Regions from separate parts of the Halobacillus salinarum genome, predicted to be linked through region 1. Evidence: riboswitches for the same ligand, from Rfam matches in the RefSeq annotation. Region 1 holds a riboswitch; each other region holds the start of a gene.
The links. Region 1 has a riboswitch for thiamine pyrophosphate ahead of MUN89_RS12760 (thiamine phosphate synthase). Riboswitches for the same ligand answer to the same signal wherever they lie in the genome.

Region 1 (3,489 bases):
ATGGGATAGAGAATGGGCGTACACTCCTCGCGGACGATTTGAGATTTTTATTAAAGGGGATGGTCCGCCGCTTTGTATCACTCATAACTATTCACAGTTTACTGACTCAGGCGACTATTATGCGAATTTGTTCACATTGAAACACAAGGTATTTCTTATTAATTTAAAAGAAGCGGGAAATTCGGATCGTGCAGAAGAAGCTCACGAATTGAGTTTGATCGATACAGTGCTTGATTTAGAATCCATCCGCACAGCCCTTAACATTTCCAAATGGTCGTTTGCCGGCCACTCCACAGGAGGGATGATCGGTCTGATTTACGGCATTCATTTTTCTTCCTCGCTTGATTCACTTATCATAACAGGAGCGGCAGCCAGGACTTATATGGACTCGAAAGACTGTATTTACAACGAGGCTCATCCTGAGTATGAACGGATGCAGGAAATTATGGAACAATTAAAATTGAAAAATTTGAAGGAAGGGGAACGAAAAAAGCTTACAAAAGAACGCACGAAATTTTCACTATATCACCCGGAAAAATATGAGTCGTATTTTTCACCTGCTATCGAAAAAAAGATCTCTTCGAGAAGGCTTGATTTTTTCGGCAGGGAAGCGCTTATCTTTGATGTTACTAAGCAGCTTTCTTCTATTTCAATCCCAACTCTCATCCTGTGCGGAAGACATGATAAGCAATGTCCGCTCAGTTTTTCTCAAGAAATGGTGAAGCTGATTCCTAAAGCCAATCTTGTAGTTTTTGAACAAAGCAGTCACTATCCCTTTTTAGAAGAACAAGAGAAATTCCTGGAAACTATTGGTTTTCATGACCACAGGCGATAAAATCAAATAGAGGAGGGGAAGAGGATGCTGAAGGTCTTCATGATCATGTCCACGATTTTACTAGAGATTATTGCTGTAGCCATCATTATTAAAAAAAGACAACAGATGCAAGAAAATAAAGGTTGGAAAAGTTTTGTGACGCCTGTCTGCTTTCTTTTAGCCCCTGTTGTTGCCTTAATCGCGTATTTGTTTAATGCAGCAGGAACGGTATCCTGGGCTTGTTTACTCGGATTATTTATCACCGCTGCATACTTTACTAAACATTTGCCTTCTCAAAAGAACCATGTCCATATGTAATCATCTGTGTTATAGTTAAATTAACATAAAATGGAAAAGAGGGTGCGAGTGCCATTAGTTTTGTCACGATGCTGTTGATTATCGTTTCTATCGGATGTTTTCTATACTTTTGGGGAAAGTCAGGACTCGAAATGGAGAAAGAAGAGGAAGATAAAGAAGAGAAGTAAAGGATCCCATTTGAAATAAAAAGTAGACAATACACTGGACGAACTACATAAGATCATGTAAAGTGATAAACAAATCGAATATACATATGCACTAGGGGTGCCTTTGTCTTAAAGGCTGAGATCAAAGTATAACTTTGGGACTCTTTGAACCTGAACTGGCTTTAGAACCAGCGGAGGAAAGTGACGAGAGTCAATCGATGGTACTATGATTATCAATAATTACCTTGATGGATAAAGCCGCTTTCTTCTAAAGAAAGCGGCTTTTTTATATGAAAATAGGAGGAACTAACTGATGCAGATTACTGCCGTAACCAATGGCGTTCTCTCTTATCAACGCTTACTAGCTATCCTGCCGGAAATTGAGGATGCATTAAAATATATAGTGATTCGGGAAAAGCAAGTAACAAAAGTTGAATACCTTCAGCTTATGGAGAACTTAATTGAAAAGGGAGTACCTAAACATAAATTGATCGTCCATCAGCATGTGGACCTTGCCATAAAATTGGAAATCCCCACTCTTCATTTACCAGAAATTGGTCCGTCTGTAAAAAACATTAAGTTCATGTATCCTCATTTAAAAGTAGGGGTATCTGTGCATTCACTTGCATCAGCCCAAGAGAAAGAAAAAGAGGGAGCAGACTATTTAATGTACGGCCACGTTTTTCAAACGGCAAGTAAAACTAATTTAGCTCCTAAAGGATTAGCGTCGTTAAGACAACTCACCGATTCTATTTCTGTCCCTGTGATTGCTATCGGGGGAATTACTCCATCATCTTTAGGACAACTTGGAAAAGCGGGTGCCCAAGGAGCTGCAGTAATGTCGGGGATCTTCGACCATCCTGATCCCCGATCGTCAGCAGAACAATACCAAAGGGAGGGAGAATTGTATGGGCAATCATTATGACGCAGCAGTTATTGGTGGAGGAATTATCGGACATTCGGCTTCTTACCAACTGAATAAACATGGGGTTCATACCGTGGTTTTTGAAAAAGGGAGAAGCGGGAGGGAAGCGACCCGGGCTGCTGCTGGAATGCTGGGCGTACACACGGAGCATGGGGTAAAGGATGCTTATTATGACTTTTGTGTCCGTAGTAGAGATTTATATAATAGTCTTGAAAAAGAGTTAAAAGACTTAACAGCAATCGACATCGGTCTCTCTAAAAAAGGGATGTACCACTTAGCTTTAAATGAGCAGGAAAAACACGCTCATCTCTGTAAACAGTCTGCCTTCCCGGCATTGAAATGGTTTAATGAGCACGAATTGAGAGAAAGACTCCCCCATTCCTCATCACAATTAGCAGGAGCCCTCTATTCAGAAAAGGATGGGCACGTGGAGCCGGCACATGTTTGTGAAGCTTTTAAAAGAGGAGCGTTGAGTTATGGAGGAGCATTGTTTGAAGAGACAGACATTTCAGCTATAGGTTCACAGGATGGTAAATATAAACTGAAAAGCACTCGCGGGGAGTGTACTGCTGAAAAAATTATAATAGCTTCGGGAGTTGGAAGCTCTAAATGGTTTGACGAAACTGGACTTGTAAATCCAATCGTTCCTACTAAAGGAGAGTGCTTTACTGTTTATCCAAAAAAAACGCTGATAACAGAAACGATCTTCCACAAAAGCTGTTACGTGGTTCCAAAAGGAGATGGACGTCTTATCATCGGAGCAACCTCGCTATCAAATAACGACAGCTCAGGGACAACCATTGGAGGACTCGCTGAATTAATTGATCGTTTAAGAGAAATCCTTCCGGGCATCCATGAAGAAAATTTAGCAGACTATTGGGCGGGGTGAGGCCAGGTACCATTGATCATAAACCTGTCATCGGGGAACATCCGGAACTTAAAGGATTTTACTTCGCCACTGGTCACTATCGTAACGGCATTTTACTCGCTCCTGCCACAGGAGAGTTATTGACAAAATTAATAATGAATCAGACGGGGGCCTCCGGTGAACATCATTTCTTTTCCCCCGCTAGATTCCAACCACAAGGAGGGACGATCCATGAGTATTCAAGTTAATGGCAAAGTGATCGAATTGGAAGATGGAGCATTCAGCATTGATGAGCTGCTAGAGAAATTCCAGTTGCAGAAAAAGATTTCGGTTGTCGAACATAACAAGACGATTGTAAAAAAAGAAGACTATTCACGAATTCAATTAACGGAAGGCGATCAGCTGGAAATCGTCCATT
Region 2 (3,489 bases), 210 kb from region 1:
TATGGCAGCCATAAAACTGTAGGCAAATTTCGGCTTCAGTTTCAATTGCTGCATAAGTGAATAGAAAAGACGGACAGGAAGCGTAGTGAGGCTGAAAACCACTCCCAAAGCAGCAAAGACCACACCTCTTACTCCAAGAAATAAACCTCTGTAAAAGCTTTCTTTCGTTATTTCTACTATTCCAAAGCTAAACCAAGTCGTACTCCCCTGGCCAAAAAGGATCATGGAGGAAGAAGAAGTAATAAAGATTAAAAGAAAAGGGACAGCGATAAGTGCCAATCTCTTCATCGAATGCCCTGTAAAGGCTACGTACAATAATAAACAGCCCATTAAGAACACAAGCAGATATTCCAGAGAATCGACCCACAGCAGATGCGTAAATAATACAATGACGAAGATAAATTTTAAACTTGGATTTACTTTATGAAGCCAAGTCTCGTTATCATAAATTGTTTCATCCATGGTGAACTTCTCCTCTATCTTGAAAACTGTCCATTTCTATAATAGTACCATCTGCTGCATGCCAGGTTTTAGTTGACAAATGCTTCACAATATTTTCATCGTGAGTAACCATAATAATGGCTGTCCCTAACCTTTTTAATTCTTCTAGATGATCTAATATGGCAAATGTATTTTTTGCATCCTGTCCAAAAGTCGGCTCATCCAATAAAAGGACTGAAGGAGCAGCAGCTAATGCCGCTGCGAGGCTCAGCCTTCTCTTTTGGCCCATTGAAAGTTGATAAGGATGCATGTTCTTCTTTGAAGTTAGGTGAAAACGAGAAAGCAATTCCTGCACGCGGTTTTCAGCCTTCTGAGAATCCCATTTATGCAGACGAAGGGTATGAGCTACTTCTTCCTGCACGGACTGAGTAACAAATTGATGTTCTGGATTTTGAAAGACGAGCTGTACCTCGTTGGCAATGGATTTTGTTTTGGTTTTCTTTTTACCACAAACCATTATGTCTCCAGTCGATTTTACCAGTCCCATTAAAGCATGTAACAAAGTGCTTTTCCCAGCTCCATTCTTTCCGGTTACTGTAACCCATTCTCCTCGATAAGCACACAATTCCTCTGCTTGAATAATAGAAGTCCTGCCTCTAACAGCGTTCAAGTTTGAAACGGACAGTACTGGAGGTTCACTTAACAAAGGATAGGACTCTTGTTTTTCTTTTTTTTCCAAGTATGATTTCCATACACCGGGATGCCAAATCCCTTGTTCATCCAATACTCCCTTATACTCAGTTAAGATATCCTGCGGACGACCATCTGCAATCAACAAACCTTGTTCGTTCATGACAATCATTCTGTCAGCAAAGTCAATCGCTTGGTCAATTTTATGCTCAACAGCAATAACCGTTCTGTCCCTGCTTATCGACTTTATCGTATTCCATACCTCCTGCGTGCCTTCTCGATCAAGCAATGCTGTGGGTTCATCCAGAAAAAGCACTTCGGGTTCAAGCGCAAGTACAGAAGCAATCGCTGCGCGTTGTTTCATTCCACCAGACATCCAACGGATTTGCTGGTGGCTGGTTGCAAGACGAAGCCCCACTTTTTCGAGATAAGAGGAAATATACTGATCCATATCTTCCCTTGCTATTTGTAAGTTTTCTAACACAAAGGCAATTTCTTCATCCACATAAGGCATGCAGAATTGGCTGTCAGGGTCTTGAAAAACAATTCCTCTGCTTTCTGGAAGGTTAGCCGCGTCTGTTTTTATCGGCACTTGAATCGAATGTGGAATCAAGCCGGAAAGAACCTGCAGTAATGTAGATTTTCCAGACCCTGAGGGCCCCACAATGAGAATTTTCTCTCCTTTGTTAAAGGTAAAGGTTACATCTTTAAACAAGAGTTTTTCAGTCTGAGGAAATTTCAAACGCAGATTCTTAATACCGTACTTCTCTGTTATTTCAGTCCAAGGATTCATAATCAAGTTCTCCCGCAGGCCGAACCAGAGAAGCGACCCCTGTCTTTTCAAGTGAAGCAACTAAATAATAGCTGAATACCCCGGCAATTCCTATTGATCCTGCGATTCTTGCGACAATTAGTATGAACAAGTTCCAAACGGCAAGCTCACCTAAAAAACTATAGTAATAATCGATGAAGATGGAAACTAACGCAGAAGCAGCCGCTGCTAATGACACAATTATCAAGTCATAGCGCCGGTAACGGAACGCAGCGAAAACTACTTCTGCTGCGAGACCCTGGCCCAGGCCAAAGATAAGAGTAGCGACCCCCCATTCACCTCCAAAAATAAATTCTCCATGAGCAGCTGCCACTTCCGCCAATAAGGCCACACCAGGTTTACGAATCAATAGGTAAGCGACCGGTGCCGCAATGAACCACATGCCATAGATCAGTTGTTCAAGCTGCAGGCCGGCAGCTGAGACTATGCCATATAAAGGGCCCCAGACTTTATAAATGATTCCAAAAATAAGCGAAATGACGATCGTAATTAAAATGTCTGTTAATTTTAGTCCTCTTGTCAATTTTATCCTCTCCTTGTTTGATTTCGATCTGGTTACAAGAGGAAAAAAGTGAAAAAAAAGAACCACTTCTTTCCTGAGCAAAAGAAGTGGTTCTGCCGAATATCATCAATTGTTTATAATAATCCGCCACTCCACTTCCCTCCGCTGGTGTAAGCCAGATCAGGTTCTAAGGGTCTTAAAGTATGACTTTAATCTCAACCATTCTCCGGCTGCTGCCGGAAAGGTCCCCTAGTGGAAAAACATCATTCAATTATTTATGCATTTATCCTACACCATTCGCGTGAGTTATACAATCCCTACCTATAATTTTCACTGCTGTTTTCCATAGGGATAACGCAGTCTTTGCTCCCTGTATCTCTAAACAATCATGATAGTAAGCATTATGTTTGTGTGGATCATTCCATCACAGTATAATCTTATAAATAGTGAGCACGTTAAATGGATTTTTTATGTAATGGTATCATTTTTGTCATTAAAGTCATTAAGGAGGGTGTTATCGTGACGACACAGCCTTTCAATAAAATATTAATTGCTTCTCTATTACTGGCAGGTTCTTTTATCGCAATATTAAACCAGACATTGATGATTACAGCCATCCCTCCCATTATGGAAGAAATGCATGTGTCTGCAAATTCTGGACAATGGCTGACCACCGTATTCATGTTAGTCAACGGCATTATGATTCCTATTACAGCTTTTCTTATTGAACGCTTTACAACGAGACAATTATTCTTATCTGCAATGAGTATTTTTGTAGTAGGAACCATTATCGGAGCTATTGCTCCCAATTTTCAAATCCTGCTCCTCGGCCGTATTGTGCAGTCGAGCGGTGCTGGTATTATGCTTCCTTTGATGCAGACCGTTTTTCTTTTGATATTTCCAGTAAATAAACGCGGAGCAGCCATGGGGTATATTGGACTCGTCATTTCCTTTGCCCCTGCTATCGGCCCTGCCCTATCAGGCTGGGTTACGGAGAATTACTCGTGGCGGCTGTTGTTTTTAA
Region 3 (3,489 bases), 1.8 Mb from region 1:
ATGATTTATTTCTGTTAGAGTTAAGCGTACGATTATGGATGCTGAAAAAAGTTAAGGAATGAGCGTCTCTCTGTTGGGAAACGCTCTTTTTTATTGATCAGGAATTTCTTCCACGACGGTTTCCCCAGCAGATACAATTTTCTGCAGAGCAATTTTCCATCGATCTAATTCCGGCTGGTAACTGATCGACTCTACTGCAAATGCTTCTTTGGCAGACTGGTTAAGGTCAAGCGCCTTCTTTAACGCTTCCTGCTGCGTCAAATCAGTTTCTTCATTCCTTGAGACATCTACCTTTTTCACCTTTCCTCCCTCTGCCTGTTCAGGATAAGATTCCTGCACAGGACCTTCCAGCCATACCTTAACCTTATACCCCTCCCATTCCTTCTCCGGAACTTGTGCCACCCAAACCGCTCTGGGATTGCTGTTTGATTTTGAACTTGGCGACTCCGTAATTAAAATCCTGTCTTCTTTTTGGTCGGTCACAAAACCAGTGATAGGAGTGGATTCTTCTTTCGCGTCAGTCTGACATCCTGCTAATAAAGTGATCATTCCAAATAAAATGGATAATCGATTCATCTTCATGCAAATTCCTCCCTGCCTGTCTATTTATTTAGTCGTTGAGAGTTTGAAATGGTTACAAAGTGACAGCTGGTGCCTTCTTTGTTAAGATGAAAATACCAAGTGAATAACCATGCAAAACTACTAGGGGGGCCTGAACGGGCTGAGAGGAAAGCAATGAAGCTTTCCGACTCTTACAAACCTGATCTGGTTAAGACCAGCGGAGGGAAGTAGTAAATCGACTTTTACGATATACGCTGCCTTTTCAAAACCAGATTCTTTTTGAATCTGGTTTTTTTTCGTCTTGTCCCTTAGAAAGGGAGGTAAATGACAATGAAAACCCGCACGTTAACTAGGATGGCTGTGCTGGCAGCTATCGGGACCCTTGGTTCTCAGTGGCTGTGGTTTCCAGCAGGTATTGCAAAAGCCTATCCTGTTCAGCACGCTGTTAATGTGATTGCGGCGGTTACACTTGGCCCGCTGCCGGCTGTCGGTATCGCATTTGTAATCGGAGTATTAAGGAATCTGTTGGGGATCGGTACTTTGCTTGCTTTCCCTGGGGCAATGATTGGAGCATTCCTTTCAGGCATTCTTTACCGGCTGTTTCAAAGGCCGATTTACAGCGCGCTTGGGGAAGTCATGGGCACAGGTTTAATCGGTTCTTTAGTATCTGTACCTTATGCCCACGTCCTTATGGGAAGCGCTGGAGGAGCTTTTGTTTTTCTCCCTTCCTTTTTAATCAGCAGCTTTACGGGAGCATTAATCGGCTGGTTTCTTGTCGTACGCATGAAGCCAAGTCGTGCGTTACCAACATTCTAATCTATTGGAAACTACTAGGGGCGCGATGATTCGCTGAGATAAGGCTGATCAAGCCTTTGTCCCTTACTACCTGATCTGGATTATGCCAGCGGAGGAAAGTAGTCATATCTCTCCAAATCTCTCCACTAGTAGCTTCCGAACTTTATGAAGGAGGCCATATTTGTGACATTTACAGAATTACTAAGAAAAGAAAATAATGATTTATTCGAAGCAATTTTTGATCATCCATTTGTTAGAGGGCTTGGCGAAGGGAATCTTCCTGCTGAGTCCATTGCCCATTATGTAAAAGCAGATTATGAATACTTGAATGCTTTCATGCAAATTTATGGAACAGCGATCTCCAAGTCTTCCGCCCGGGAGGATATCCTATTTTATAACGAACAAATTAATTTTGTCTTAAACAGCGAAATCCACCCTCACCGTAACCTTTGTGAGGTTATCGGAATTCGCTATGAAGACCTTCAAGGATACGCTCTGCCTCCTACAGCAGATCATTATGTGAAGCATATGCTTTATCATGCTCATTACGGAGACTTAAGTGAAATTTTAGCAGCTCAGCTTCCTTGTCCATGGACGTATTTGGAAATCGGTAAGCATCTGCGTGACCGCTTCCAGCCTGGCGAAGATCATCCTTTTTCCCCTTGGATTCACTTTTATGCAGATGGGGAAATGGAAGAGTTAACGGACCATTTGCGCAGCCGGCTGGATGAGTTAGCAGAAAACGTGTCTGAAGCTAAGGAAGCCAGGTTGAAAGATGCCTTCCGCAAGAGCTGCCAGTTAGAATGGGCCTTCTGGGATATGGCTTATAATTGTGAGCAATGGCCTTCCGAAAAGGTGGTGGTAAAATGAGAATTCCTTGTTCTTTAACGATTGCCGGTACTGATCCCAGCGGCGGGGCTGGGATACAAGCCGATTTAAAAACTTTTCAGGAAATAAAGAGTTACGGGATGTCCGTTATAACCTCTGTTGTTGCCCAAAACACGACAGGCGTACAAGCGGTACATCACCTGCCGGTTGAAATATTGAGAAATCAGCTTGAGTCCATCTCATCGGATATGCCCATTCACGCGTTTAAAACGGGGATGATCGCCAGTAAGGAAATGATGAAAGCTATTGCTGATTGGATCCCCGAAGTTTCCGCTCCTTATGTCATGGATCCGGTGATGGTTGCACAAAGTGGGGATCCGCTCATTGAGGAGGAGTCGAGAACGTGGTTGAGAGACCAGTTGCTTCCTTTTGCCTCAGTCGTAACCCCAAACATTCCAGAAGCAGAGGATTTGCTTGGGAAAAAAATTGAAACGACCGAAGATATGCAAATCGCGGCTGAAGAAATTGTGACGAAGCTGGGAGCCGGTGCTTCTCTTGTTAAAGGGGGCCATTTAAACGGGAAAGCGGTCGATTTCCTATTTGACGGCGATAAGATTCATTCCTTTTCAGCAGAAAGAATAGAGACAAAAAACCTTCATGGAACCGGCTGTACGTATTCTGCAGCGATTACCGCTTATTTAAGCCAAGACTGTGATCTTGTTCAGGCGGTTGATCAATCGAAACACTTTGTTACTGCAGCTATCCGCTCTTCCTTTAATATTGGTTCAGGAAGCGGACCAACTAATCATTGGGCTATTCGTGAGGAGGCAGGTCATAAATGAATGAGATTGTACAGAAAGTAAGAGCGCAGGAACCTTTGATTCATAACTTAACAAATGCAGTAGTGATGAATTTTAGCGCAAATGGGCTGCTTGCTTTTGGAGCTTCCCCGATTATGGCAAATGCTAAAGAAGATGCAGCAGATGTGGCAAAGCTTTCAAATGGGGTGCTTATCAATATCGGCACTTTGACTGAAGCCCAGCTTGAAGCCATGATAGAAGCTGGTAAGGCTGCAAATGAAGCAGGCATCCCGGTCGTGATTGATCCAGTTGGTGTAGCCGCAACCAATTTTAGAACCGAGGCTTTTCAAAGAATCGTAGAGCAGGTTCACCCCGATGTGATCAAGGGGAATGCAGGTGAGCTTGCTCATCTAGTCGGAATCGAGCTGGAAACCAAAGGTGTCGATGCAGTTGGCGAGGGGAACAGTCAGGAAATTGCCGGAAAAGTAGCCGTACACTTTCAAAC
Region 4 (3,489 bases), 1.2 Mb from region 1:
TGGTCGCTGACTGCGACGATTTTATTTTGAAGATAATTACAGTGATAAGCTTCTAAAGCTGCAACAGAACCTAAATTCCCAAAACCCTGTACAGCCATAGTTAAAGGCTGATCGGCATGCGCCAGTGCAGTCTTGGCAAATCGGTTGTCCGTCTCAGAAAGCCATTGCTTATTCTTATGAAGAAAGTCATGCATCATATAGCGAAAAGTAAAATAGACACCTTTCCCTGTAGCTTGTCTCCTTCCAAGTGATCCTCCATTGACAATGCTCTTCCCAGTAAAACTGCCCCGGTATTCTGTGCCGGGATGGTTTCCTTTAAATTCTCCCATCATCCAGTCCATTTCCCGTTCTCCGGTGCCTACATCAGGCGCAGGAATATCTTTATCCGGGCCTAAAATATCGTCAAAATATTGTACATACTTCTTACATATCAAATTTAACTCTTTATTAGAGTAGTCCTTAGGATTGATCACCACGCCACCTTTAGCCCCGCCAAATGGAAGTTCGTGAAGCGCATTTTTCAACGTCATCAGCTTTGCAAGATTAGCTACTTCGTCTTCATTTACTGATTCATGAAAACGTATTCCTCCTTTATAAGGACCAACAGTGTCGTTATGCTGCACTCGAAAAGCCGGCACGCGTATAATCATGCCGTTTTCCAAAGCCACCCTTAAAAAGGATTTATGTATATGGTTAGGTGTGGATAATATAGCCACTAAGGATTTAAAAGCTTGATCTCTAGTCTGTTCCTGGAGATCAGGCAGAAATGACTCATCCTTTAATAAAGCAGTTAATGATTCTTCAATGATGGATTGTTGTTTGTGCATGTGTGTGATCTCCCCTTCATAAAAATTTTCCATGACGATTTACCCATCTAAATGACTCATTCCCGATTCCTCACTTTCAAAACTTTTTAATAGGCTGCCTGCCTGATTATTTGGAAAATGCGTAAATTATCGAGGTATATCTAGTTTTATGTTTCAATTTTTGGTACTCTTTAAGATGGAAGACAGGAGTAAGCGGTTACTGAAAAAGCATCATCCATTTGAATGAAAAAACAACTCAGCTGGCACAAAAGGTGGTTATAACTAATGAAGAAACTCGTGATATTAGGCGGCGGTTATGGAGGAATTAAAATTCTTCTCACTCTACTAGATCAAGGTCTGCCTGAAGATATTCAAATTACTGTCATAGATCGCAATCCATACCATTCATTAAAAACAGAATTTTACGGAATTGCTGCGGGTACGGAATCCGATCGAAATGTACGCCTCGAATTTCCTGCTCATGAGCAGGTCGATTATGTGTACTCCGAAGTTAAAAAGATTGATACAGATAAAGACCAAGTGCTCGTTGAAGAGCCGCATGAACCCATTTCCTATGACTACCTCGTTGTAGCACTGGGTTGTGAAGACAACTACCACGGGATTGAGGGAGCTAAAGAATTTACAAAAAGCGTCCAATCTATCTCTCAAGCGAGAGAAGCCGGGTTTGCTGTCAGTGAACTGAAAGCTTACGGCAAAGTGTCTGTGGTAGGAGCAGGACTCAGCGGAATCGAAGTAGCTTCGGAAATCAGGGAAAGCCGACCTGATTTAAACATCCGGCTGCTGGATCGCGGTGAGACCGTACTCAGAGCCTTCGATTCAAAAATTCAAGATTATGTGGAAGAATGGTTTGCTAAAAATGATGTGGAAGTTCTGCATAATGCCAATGTAGGATATGTGGAAAAAGACGGGGTTTGCAACAATGGAATCTGCTTTATTAATGACGTCACTATTTGGACTGCTGGCGTCCGTCCAAACCATCTGGCAAGAGAACTCCCTGTTGAAAAAGATACTCAGGAAAAAGTAGTAGTCAATGAATTCTATCAAGTACCGAAACGGCCGAATGTTTACATTGTCGGCGATTGCGCCTCCTCTGAGCATTCGCCTAGTGCCCAGCTGGCAGGACAGCAGGGAGAACAAATTGCGGACATCCTTTCATCTGTTTTAAGAGGCGAAACTCCTCAGAAACCAAAGCCGCTCAAACTGAAAGGCGCATTGGGATCTCTTGGTAAATCAGACGGATTCGGAAATATGCTGCAAAAACCAGTTACAGGACTTCTGCCCCGTTTAGCTAAATCCGGTGTCCTTTGGCTGAATAAACGCCACTAAGACTCAAGTCTTAGTTATCACTTGAAATCAATTCTTATTTATGGCAGAGTTTTAGATGATTACTAAATAGTTAACCAACTAAATGAAGATAAATGTAGGGGGACCAGTAAAGCTGGTTGAGATTGTATCCGATAGATACTGACCCTTGGAACCTGACCTGGTTTATACCAGCGTAGGAAACATAATGAACGACTTATCGTTTATAATCATGTGCACCCTAGGCAAAGGTTCCAGGGTGCTTTTTATATGCTCATGGGTTCCACCAGGTATTCTTAAGTAGGTTAACAACATAAGGAGAATGAAAGATGAACAAATTACTAATTTCTTTGGCAATCCTCATTTTTGGACTTGCTGCCTGCTCTGGTGACGACCATGCCTCCCAGTCCTCAAGCGGGGAAGGCCAAAAGACCAAGTCTGTGAAACTAGTCCTTGATTGGACGCCGAACACAAACCACACCGGCATTTATGTCGCAAAAGAGAAGGGTTACTTTGAAGAGGCCGGACTCAACGTGGAAATTCTGATGCCGGGAGAAACCGGTGCTGATCAACTCGTTGCTTCCGGAAAAGCTGACTTTGGAATCAGTGCGCAGGAAGCTTTGACACAGGCTCGTGTACAAGACATTCCGATCGTTTCTATCGGGGCTGTCATTCAGCATAATACTTCAGGATTTGCGTCTCCGAAAGAAAAAAAGATTAGTTCACCTAAGGATTTTGAAGGTAAAACTTATGGCGGTTGGGGGGCACCTGTAGAGAAGGCGGTCATCTCCTCCATTATGAAAAAGGAAAACGCCGATGTGAACAAAGTAGATATCGTAAATATGGGAAACACCGACTTTTTTACTGCTGTCAAAAGAGATGTCGATTTCGCATGGATCTACTATGGATGGACAGGCGTTGAAGCAGAGCTTCGCAATCAAGAGCTTAATATGCTCTATTTAACGGACTACTCCGAGAAGCTTGATTATTATACCCCTGTGCTCACGACTAGCGAACGCATGATTGACAACCATGCCGATACCGTTAAAGCCTTTATGAAAGCCGTATCGGAAGGGTATCAATATTCCATCGACCACCCTGAAGAAGCCTCAGAAATTCTAATCGATGCCGTACCTGACCTTGACCCTGAGCTCGTAAAAGCCAGCCAGAAGTGGCTCTCACCAAAGTATAAAGATGATGCCTCACAATGGGGAATTCAGAAGGAAGAAGTCTGGCAAAATTATGCGGATTGGATGTACAACCATGATTTATTGGACAAACAATTAAACGCAAAAGACGCGTTCACCAATCAATTCCTGCCAGAAAATAAGGAGTGAATCGTAATGGCGGACTCATTAGT

Region 2: another riboswitch for thiamine pyrophosphate. It lies ahead of MUN89_RS11590 (ECF transporter S component); the one in region 1 lies ahead of MUN89_RS12760 (thiamine phosphate synthase).
Region 3: another riboswitch for thiamine pyrophosphate. It lies ahead of tenA (thiaminase II); the one in region 1 lies ahead of MUN89_RS12760 (thiamine phosphate synthase).
Region 4: another riboswitch for thiamine pyrophosphate. It lies ahead of MUN89_RS19060 (ABC transporter substrate-binding protein); the one in region 1 lies ahead of MUN89_RS12760 (thiamine phosphate synthase).

What each region holds. Positions count from the first base shown of each region.
Region 1 covers NZ_CP095073.1:2,475,743-2,479,231, forward strand. The annotation lists gene MUN89_RS12750 (alpha/beta fold hydrolase) at 1-835, shown strand, start outside; gene MUN89_RS12755 (hypothetical protein) at 860-1,132, shown strand; TPP riboswitch at 1,383-1,495, shown strand; gene MUN89_RS12760 (thiamine phosphate synthase) at 1,592-2,203, shown strand; partial or broken gene thiO (glycine oxidase ThiO) at 2,187-3,319, shown strand; gene thiS (sulfur carrier protein ThiS) at 3,303-3,489, shown strand, end outside.
Region 2 covers NZ_CP095073.1:2,264,846-2,268,334, reverse strand. The annotation lists gene MUN89_RS11600 (energy-coupling factor transporter transmembrane component T family protein) at 1-462, opposite strand, end outside; gene MUN89_RS11595 (ABC transporter ATP-binding protein) at 455-1,924, opposite strand; gene MUN89_RS11590 (ECF transporter S component) at 1,908-2,486, opposite strand; TPP riboswitch at 2,606-2,726, opposite strand; gene MUN89_RS11585 (MDR family MFS transporter) at 2,985-3,489, shown strand, end outside.
Region 3 covers NZ_CP095073.1:717,090-720,578, forward strand. The annotation lists gene MUN89_RS03845 (PucR family transcriptional regulator) at 1-62, shown strand, start outside; gene MUN89_RS03850 (DUF3221 domain-containing protein) at 91-582, opposite strand; TPP riboswitch at 695-804, shown strand; gene thiW (energy coupling factor transporter S component ThiW) at 892-1,377, shown strand; TPP riboswitch at 1,384-1,491, shown strand; gene tenA (thiaminase II) at 1,540-2,226, shown strand; gene thiD (bifunctional hydroxymethylpyrimidine kinase/phosphomethylpyrimidine kinase) at 2,223-3,026, shown strand; gene thiM (hydroxyethylthiazole kinase) at 3,023-3,489, shown strand, end outside.
Region 4 covers NZ_CP095073.1:3,675,956-3,679,444, forward strand. The annotation lists gene MUN89_RS19050 (Glu/Leu/Phe/Val family dehydrogenase) at 1-827, opposite strand, end outside; gene MUN89_RS19055 (NAD(P)/FAD-dependent oxidoreductase) at 1,092-2,153, shown strand; TPP riboswitch at 2,240-2,349, shown strand; gene MUN89_RS19060 (ABC transporter substrate-binding protein) at 2,459-3,466, shown strand; gene MUN89_RS19065 (MTH1187 family thiamine-binding protein) at 3,473-3,489, shown strand, end outside.